One region of the Sinomicrobium endophyticum genome, then DNA from elsewhere that is predicted to be linked to it. Evidence: riboswitches for the same ligand, from Rfam matches in the RefSeq annotation. Region 1 holds a riboswitch; the other holds the start of a gene.
The links. Region 1 has a riboswitch for S-adenosylmethionine ahead of ACVBDU_RS15115 (homocysteine S-methyltransferase family protein). Riboswitches for the same ligand answer to the same signal wherever they lie in the genome.
Positions count from the first base shown of each region.

Region 2: it holds a riboswitch for S-adenosylmethionine, as region 1 does, so the genes downstream of both, thrA (bifunctional aspartate kinase/homoserine dehydrogenase I) here and ACVBDU_RS15115 (homocysteine S-methyltransferase family protein) in region 1, are expected to answer to the same signal.

Region 1 covers NZ_JBRKIS010000040.1:55,419-59,758, reverse strand. The annotation lists gene ACVBDU_RS15125 (precorrin-2 dehydrogenase/sirohydrochlorin ferrochelatase family protein) at 1-538, shown strand, start outside; gene ACVBDU_RS15120 (NAD(P)/FAD-dependent oxidoreductase) at 603-1,661, shown strand; SAM riboswitch class I at 1,860-1,974, shown strand; gene ACVBDU_RS15115 (homocysteine S-methyltransferase family protein) at 2,098-3,099, shown strand; gene metH (methionine synthase) at 3,302-4,340, shown strand, end outside.
Region 2 covers NZ_JBRKIS010000018.1:274,669-279,008, forward strand. The annotation lists gene ACVBDU_RS05870 (bifunctional SulP family inorganic anion transporter/carbonic anhydrase) at 1-959, shown strand, start outside; gene ACVBDU_RS05875 (DUF1456 family protein) at 986-1,243, shown strand; gene ACVBDU_RS05880 (Gfo/Idh/MocA family protein) at 1,335-2,309, shown strand; SAM riboswitch class I at 2,446-2,547, shown strand; gene thrA (bifunctional aspartate kinase/homoserine dehydrogenase I) at 2,636-4,340, shown strand, end outside.

The DNA.
Region 1 (4,340 bases):
CGAACTCAATGTACTGCTCGTGGGAGCAGGTAATGTAGGGTATGAAAAACTGTCTTTTTTACTGAAGTCCAGTCCCAATGCCAAAGTTATTGTGGTGGCACCGGATTTCAGTGATGAAGTGAGGGCACTGGCGGAAAAACACCATATTCCCCTGTTGCACAGGCCGTATTCTACCAATGTGTTGCACAAAAAACATATGGTAATTGCGGCGACAAACGATCCGGAAGTAAACAAACAGATATGCGAGGATGCCCGCGCGAGGAATATACTCGTAAACGTAGCCGATACCCCCGAACTTTGTGATTTTTACCTGGGAGGGATAGTAACCAAGGGCAATGTGAAAATAGCCATATCCACCAATGGCAAATCGCCTACCATGGCCAAAAGGCTCCGGCAGCTTTTTGAGGAGATCATACCGGACGATATTAACGAACTGGTAGAAAACCTCAATCGATACCGGGGTACATTAAAGGAGAATTTTGAAGAGAAAGTGGAAAAACTGAACCATATCACAAGATCGTTTATCCATAAATCCTGATGAACAGGTACCCGAAAAAGAAAAATTAACACTACGTATATATAAATAACAGAAACAGAAGAAGATGATTAAGACGGATATTTTAATAATCGGTGCCGGACCTACCGGTCTGTTTACGGTCTTTGAAGCCGGGTTGTTAAAGTTAAAAACGCATTTGATAGATGCCTTGCCACAGCCGGGAGGACAATGTTCCGAACTTTACCCTAAAAAACCAATATACGATATTCCCGGTTTTCCCGAAATAAAAGCGGGTGACCTGGTAGATAACCTCATGGAACAGATAAAACCTTTCAGTCCCGGTTTTACCCTGGGAGAAAGAGCGGAAACCATAGAAAAACTGGAAGACGGAAGTTTTATCGTAACGACCAATAAAGGTACGCAACACCATGCGCCGATAATTGCCATCGCAGGAGGATTGGGGTCTTTTGAGCCCAAAAAACCACTGATAGACAATATTGCCGACTATGAAGACAACGGGGTCGCTTACATGATAAAAGATCCGGAAGTATACCGGGATAAAAAAGTGGTTATAGCCGGAGGTGGAGATTCTGCATTGGACTGGTCTATATTCCTGGCCGATGTAGCATCCGAAGTTACCCTGGTACACCGCAGAAATGAGTTCCGCGGGGCCCTGGATTCCGTAGAAAAAGTCGGAGAACTGGCAAAGCTGGGGAAAATCAACCTGGTGACCCGTGCCGAAGTTGTAGGATTGCTCGGAGAAGACCACCTGAATTCCGTTGTTATTAATCATGCGGACGAAGGAGAATTTATCCGTGAGACGGATTACTTTATTCCCCTTTTCGGATTGTCACCGAAATTAGGCCCTATAGCCGGCTGGGGACTGGAAATAGAGAAGAACGCCATCAAAGTGGATAATTCCTATGACTATTCCACCAATATCCCGGGCATTTATGCCATTGGAGATGTGAATACATATAAAGGAAAATTAAAACTGATCCTTTCCGGATTCCACGAAGCCGCTATCATGTGCCAGAGTGCCTATCAAAGGATATTTCCGGATAAACGTTACGTCATGAAATATACCACCGTAGGCGGAATACAAGGTTTTGACGGCACGAAAAAAGAAGCCAAAAAAGAAGTCATCAAGGCCATCGAGGTATAAAACCGATTGCCAATTGCAATCGCAGAGACATACGGCCGTATGTCTCCACAGGATTTCATATCCTGCGAATATATGGATATAGTGAAAACAGCCCTGTCCCGGATACCGATTCCCACAGGGCTGTTATAGCAATAAAAAAACAGCAATTAGTTTGCAAAAGAAAAAGGTATTACATTTCTTTGCATTCTGAATTTATCGAAGTTATCAAGAAAGGCAGAGGGAATAGACCCGGTGAAGCCTTAGCAACCCTCCGTGCCTGAAGCGGAGAAGGTGCTAAATTCTACCCCCGTGATTACATGGGGACAGATGACGCAAATACTTCCCGTATTTCTCCCTGTTTTCTGATAACATTTTACAAACAAATCAACGGTTTCTTGTCCCGGATATATATTTAAATATTCTGTTATCCGGTACATAAGGCAAAACGATCGATCTTATGAGTGCTATAAAAGCAGAACTTCAAAAAAGGATACTGGTACTGGACGGGGCCATGGGTACCATGCTTCAGAGATACCAATTTACGGAAGAGGACTTTCGCGGGGAGCGTTTTAAAGATTACGCCCACCCGTTGAAAGGGAACAACGATCTGCTTTCGCTCACTCAGCCCGAAGCCATTGCAGAGATACATGCCAAGTATTTTGAAGCCGGGGCGGATATCGTGGAGACCAACACCTTTTCGGGCACTACCATTGCCATGGCAGATTACTATATGGAAGACCTCGTTTACGAGTTAAATTACGAATCAGCCAGGATAGCCAGGGAAGTAGCAGATAAGTTCACGGCAGAAAACCCGGAAAAACCGAGATTTGTAGCCGGGGCTGTCGGCCCGACAAACAGGACCGCAAGCATGTCGCCCGATGTTAATGATCCCGGATACAGGGCCATTACCTTCGACGAACTTCGAATAGCTTATAAACAGCAGGTGGAAGCACTGGTAGACGGTGGTGTGGATATACTGCTGGTAGAAACAATTTTCGATACGTTAAATGCCAAAGCTGCCCTGTTCGCTATTGAGGAAATGAAGGAAGAACGAGGGCTGGACACCCCTGTAATGGTCAGTGGAACGATTACCGATGCTTCCGGGAGAACACTGTCCGGACAGACCGTGGAGGCCTTCCTGATATCCATATCGCATATTTCGCTGTTAAGTGTAGGGTTCAATTGCGCTCTCGGGGCCGATCAGCTTAAACCTTATCTGAAGCGGCTCGGGCAGAATACAGATCTTAATATTTCCGCCCATCCCAATGCGGGACTGCCCAATGCTTTCGGGGAATATGACCAGACACCGGAAGAAATGCAGGAACTGATCAGGGAATACCTGGATGATAACCTCGTAAATATTATCGGGGGATGCTGCGGGACTACGCCGGATCATATAAAGCTTATAGCAGAGGCTGCAGCCCGGTATAAGCCCAGAAAACTGGGCGCTTTGGCTTAAACTTTGATGTGATAATACCGTAGAAAACAATAATGAAGGTCCGTAGCAAACAGCACAGTTCTGCTATGGAAAACAAAGAGAAGCTGCCATCGGGCAGCAGACAAATAACGACGATTAAAACACCAGAGGATCCGTGGGAAAAGGAAATACAGACGAAAAGCAATATGACGACCCGCCATCGGAAGGAAGGGAAAAACAGAAAATCCGGCCGCTAAAGCTGTCGGGGCTCGAGCCTTTGATTGTAACTCCCGAGAGCAACTTTATCAATATCGGGGAACGTACCAACGTAACCGGTTCCCGGAAGTTCCTGCGCCTGATAAAAGAAGAAAAATATGAGGAGGCACTGGATGTGGCCAGGGCACAGGTAGAAGGAGGTGCACAGATCATCGATGTGAACATGGATGAAGGGATGATAGACGGGGTTCAGACCATGACCACATTCCTGAACCTGATTGCATCCGAACCCGATATAGCCCGCGTTCCCCTTGTAATTGACAGTTCCAAATGGGAGATCATAGAAGCCGGGCTCAAGGTGGTTCAGGGAAAGTGTATCGTTAATTCCATCAGCTTAAAAGAAGGGGAAGAAACTTTTGTAAAACATGCCAGGACCATCAGAAGATACGGTGCGGCAGTTATTGTCATGGCTTTTGACGAAGCGGGACAGGCAGATACCTACGAAAGAAGGATAGAGATTTGCAAACGTTCCTATGACATCCTGGTGAACGAAGTAAAGTTTGCCCCGGAAGACATTATCTTCGACCCGAATATTTTCCCCGTAGGTACGGGGATGGAAGAACACCGTAAAAACGCGGTGGATTTTTTCAGGGCAACCAAATGGATACGGGAGAACCTGCCTTATGCCAATGTAAGCGGAGGGGTGAGTAACGTGTCCTTTTCATTCCGGGGGAACAATGTCGTACGTGAAGCGATGAATGCCGCATTCCTTTACCATGCGGTACAACACGGCATGAACATGGGGATTGTAAACCCGGAAATGCTGGAGGTTTATGACGAAATTCCCAAAGAACTGCTTATACGTATAGAAGATGTGCTTCTCGACCGTAGGGACGACGCCACCGAACGCCTGCTCGATTATGCGGAAGAGGTAAAGGGCAGTGGAAAAATTTCGGAGAAAAAACAACAGGAATGGCGTTCCGAAGGCTTACAGGAACGAATAACCCATGCCCTGGTAAAAGGTATAGACGAGTTTATCGAAACAGATGTGGAAGAAGCCCGTTTAC
Region 2 (4,340 bases), on a different contig from region 1:
TACGGAACAATTATTACAATCCGTTCTTTATCGAAAACACCAGGTTTATGAAGGGCGAAGCCATTAAACTAGAACTTTCCAACGAGGTTTCTTTCCTTAACCGGGCTTCCATAAAAAATACGCTTTGGAGTGTTCCGGATAATAGCAAGGTAATCATTGATGCTACTTTTTCCAGTTATATAGACCAGGATGTAGTAGAAATTCTCCGGGATTTTGAAAGTACTTTTGCCAGGGAACACCAGATCGATGTGAACATTATAGGCCTGAAGGAAAGTTATAATATAGGCGAGGAAATCGATTTTGAGGGTAAAAATCCCGAAAAAATCATATTGAAATCATCCCCGGGAGAAATTCTCAATTACTTAAAAGAAGGGAACAAGAGTTATGTTAAAGGCAACCTCATCTCCCGCCGGCTGAGAAACAAAGAACTTACCGACTTCCTCAGTACTTGTCCGCTTGCCGTGGTGGTAAACTGTATTGACCTCAGAGAACCTTTAAACATGCTCCTCAATACCGGTATTGGCGACCTGGTACCTATCAGGGCCGCCGGAAACGCGGTAAGCACTCCTATCATCCGCAGTATAGAAGTAGCTTGCCGTAACCAGGGTGCAAAACTCATCCTCCTGATGGGAAATTCCGGAAATTCCTTTGTAAAAGAAGCTATCGAAGCTCATATAGCCGGAAAGGAATCTTACTTAAAGCCATTGATAGAGGATGCATTGATCTCAAAAAAATTCAGTATAGAAGCCCTGAAAAACAAGAACCCGGAAGATATTGCCGATGCCATTACCAGGTTTAATCTCGAATTTTCCAAGGAAAAAATAATACGCGAAAACCCTTTTATCAGGGAACAGGTGGAAGCCGGAAACCTGGGTATTGCTTCGGCATTCTTTGATCGTAAAACGGCTTCGATAGCGTTTTCCGAATTGTTCACCATAGAGACCGCAGCAGAAAAATAATACTTTTTAATATTTAACAACAACTTATGACCAATAATGACATTTTAAAGAAATTGCGGGTAGCGCTGAAACTAACCAACGATGACATCGTAGAAATCATGAAACTGGTTGGTTTCAACGTATCCAAATCCGAACTGGGTGCTCTGTTCCGCAGAGAAGACCACCCGAAATACATGGAGTGTGGCGACCAGTTTTTACGAAATTTCCTCAACGGACTGATTATACATATGAGAGGACCGGCGGAAGAAAAAGGAGAAAAGAAAGCAATAAGGCAAAAAAAATAAGACTTGGACAGTCTCTTAAAGGCACCGTTAGAAAACGAATCCTGCTATCCGTGAATCCGTGGTTAAAATTCATAGAAAATAAAAAGAAATAATGCATAAAATCCTTCGCTGGGGCATCATTGGATGCGGCAATGTCACCGAAAAAAAGAGCGGTCCTGCTTATCACAGGACCGAAGGGTTCGAACTGGCTGCCGTAATGCGACGCGATGCGGACAAGGTCCGTGATTATGCTCAACGGCATCATGTAAAAAAGTATTATACAGATGCGGACGAACTTATCAACGATAATGAAATTGATGCCGTTTACATCGCTACGCCTCCCGATACACATAAATACTACGGACTCCGGGTAGCTGCAGCGGGCAAATCCTGTTGTATAGAAAAGCCCCTTGCCCCTTCCTACCGGGACAGCCTGGCCATTCAGGAAGCTTTTGAAAAAGCAGGAGTCCCTTTGTTTGTGGCCTATTACCGCCGCTCCCTGCCCCGTTTCCTCCAGATAAAAACATGGCTGGACAACGGTGAAGCGGGAGACATAAGGCACATAAACTGGCACCTCAGCAAACCGCCGAACGAGCAGGATCTTTCCGGCGTATACAACTGGCGTACCGATGTGAAAATAGCTTCCGGAGGTTATTTCGATGACCTGGCAAGCCACGGCCTGGACCTGTTTACCTTTCTCCTCGGCGATATCAAAGACGTACACGGCATAAGTCTTAACCAACAGCAACTTTATGATGCAAAAGATGCCATGACGGCATGCTGGCTCCACAATAGCGGTATTACCGGCTCCGGAAGCTGGAATTTTGGCTGCCATACCCGTGAGGACAAGGTGGAAATACTGGGCAGTAAAGGGAAAATAACTTTTTCGGTCTTTGATGAGGCTCCTGTGGTCCTGAATAACGATAAAGGCATACAGGAACTCTTTATCGACCACCCGGAAAACATACAATTATATCACGTAAAAAATATGAAGAAACACCTGGACGGACAAGGCATACATCCTTCTACCGGGTCAACAGCGGTACATACGGCATGGATCATGGATAAAATACTCGGGGCCATTTGACCTGGTCTCTTTTTTTCCGAAATATAAAAATTGATACAAAAGTATTGCCTGTTTCAGTATTATTCCATTACTTTGCCCTTCATTTACGATGCTCCGTAATGGCGCGTAGAAATAAAAGTTCAGTAAAATAATTCATATGTTATCAAGAAAGGCCGAGGGAATAGACCCGTTGAAGCCTTAGCAACCCTCCCTCATGGAGAAGGTGCTACGTTCTACCCCGAATGGGGAAAGATAACCCCGTGTTTACATTAACACGATTTACAGGGTAATTACTTTCCGTAATAGCTTTTCTGGTAACATATACATACAAATAAAAAACAGTTACATTGAAAAGCAATTTAAATCAGCTTGAAATTACAGGTTTTGTCACCGGGTTCGGTGTGGAAATTCCACGTATCCCGCTGTCTTACCAGGTTTTCGGAAAAACCCTGGGAGAAGCTCCGGTAATACTGGTCAACCACGCGCTTACCGGGAATTCCGATGTTGCCGGGGAGACCGGCTGGTGGAGAGACCTTATTGGCGAAGGCAAAGGCATAGATACTTCCATTTATACCATTCTGGCCTTCAATGTCCCCGGCAATGGTTATGACGGATTTGTCATAGACAATTACAAGGATTTCGTAGCCCGTGACATGGCGAGAATATTCCTTACAGGCCTGGAAAAACTGGGTATCGAAAAACTTTTTGCCCTGATAGGGGGCTCTATGGGAGGTGGTATTGCCTGGGAAATGGCCGTACTGAATCCTGATATTACCGAACATCTCATTCCTATTGCTTCGGACTGGAAATCGACGGACTGGCTTATTGCCAACTGCCAGGTACAGGAACAATTCCTGGTAAATTCCCGTCAACCCGTACACGATGCGCGTATGCACGCCATGTTGTGCTACCGTACACCGGAATCTTTCAAGACCCGTTTCAACCGCACCACTAACCAGGAACTTAAAGTTTTTAATGTGGAAAGCTGGCTATTACATCACGGCAATAAACTACAGGAGCGCTTTCAGGTTGCCGCATACAGGCTGATGAACCAACTCCTGAAGACCATCGATGTAACCAGGGGACACAAAGAGCATTTTAATGTATTGGAATCTATAAATGCCAACATACATATCATAGGAGTAGATTCCGATCTCTTCTTCACTGCCGAAGAAAACCGGGAAACACACAAACAACTGGCACAGGCCCATGACAGGGTTACCTACGGAGAAATACATTCCGTACACGGACATGACGCTTTTTTAATAGAATTCGAACAACTGGAAAAACTCATAGGAGGAATATTTCAAAAAGGAAAAAACAACAACAGGATGAAAGTATTGAAGTTTGGCGGTAAATCGCTGGCTAACGGAGAAGGCATTACCAATGCACTGCGCATTATCGAAAACAAAATAGAACAGGGCGAAAGAATTACCGTAGTAGTTTCCGCAAGGGGTAATGCCACCAATGAACTGGAAGAAATACTCGAAAAGGCGGCGAAAGGAGAAGATTTCGCAAAGCAACTGGAAGAATTCAAAACATACCAGCAGGCTGATTTTGACTATGTGGATTTTTCCGGGGAATTCACCAAGCTCGAAAAACTGTTTGAAGGCGTAGGTCTTCTGGGAGATTACAGTTCCAAAATAAAAGACCAGATACTGTCCAAGGGAGAAGTTATTTCGGCTAAACTCATTACGGAAGTTTTAAAACACAAAGGCATTAACGCCGTATTTACCGACACCCGAAAACTCATTAAAACAGATGAGAAATTCGGGAATGCGCAGCCCCTGGAAAAACTTTCCAAGGAGAATGTCCTCGGGCATTTCGAAGAACACAATCACGATACGGTAAACATCGTCACCGGGTTTATCGGCTCCAATACCAAAAACGAGACCACAACCTTGGGCAGGAACGGCAGTAACTACACGGCTTCTCTCATTGCTAACTTCCTGGATGCGGAAGAATTGCAAAGCTATACGCATGTAGACGGTATATTCACAGCCAACCCGGAACTAGTGCCCGATGCACAACGTATAGAACAACTGTCCTATA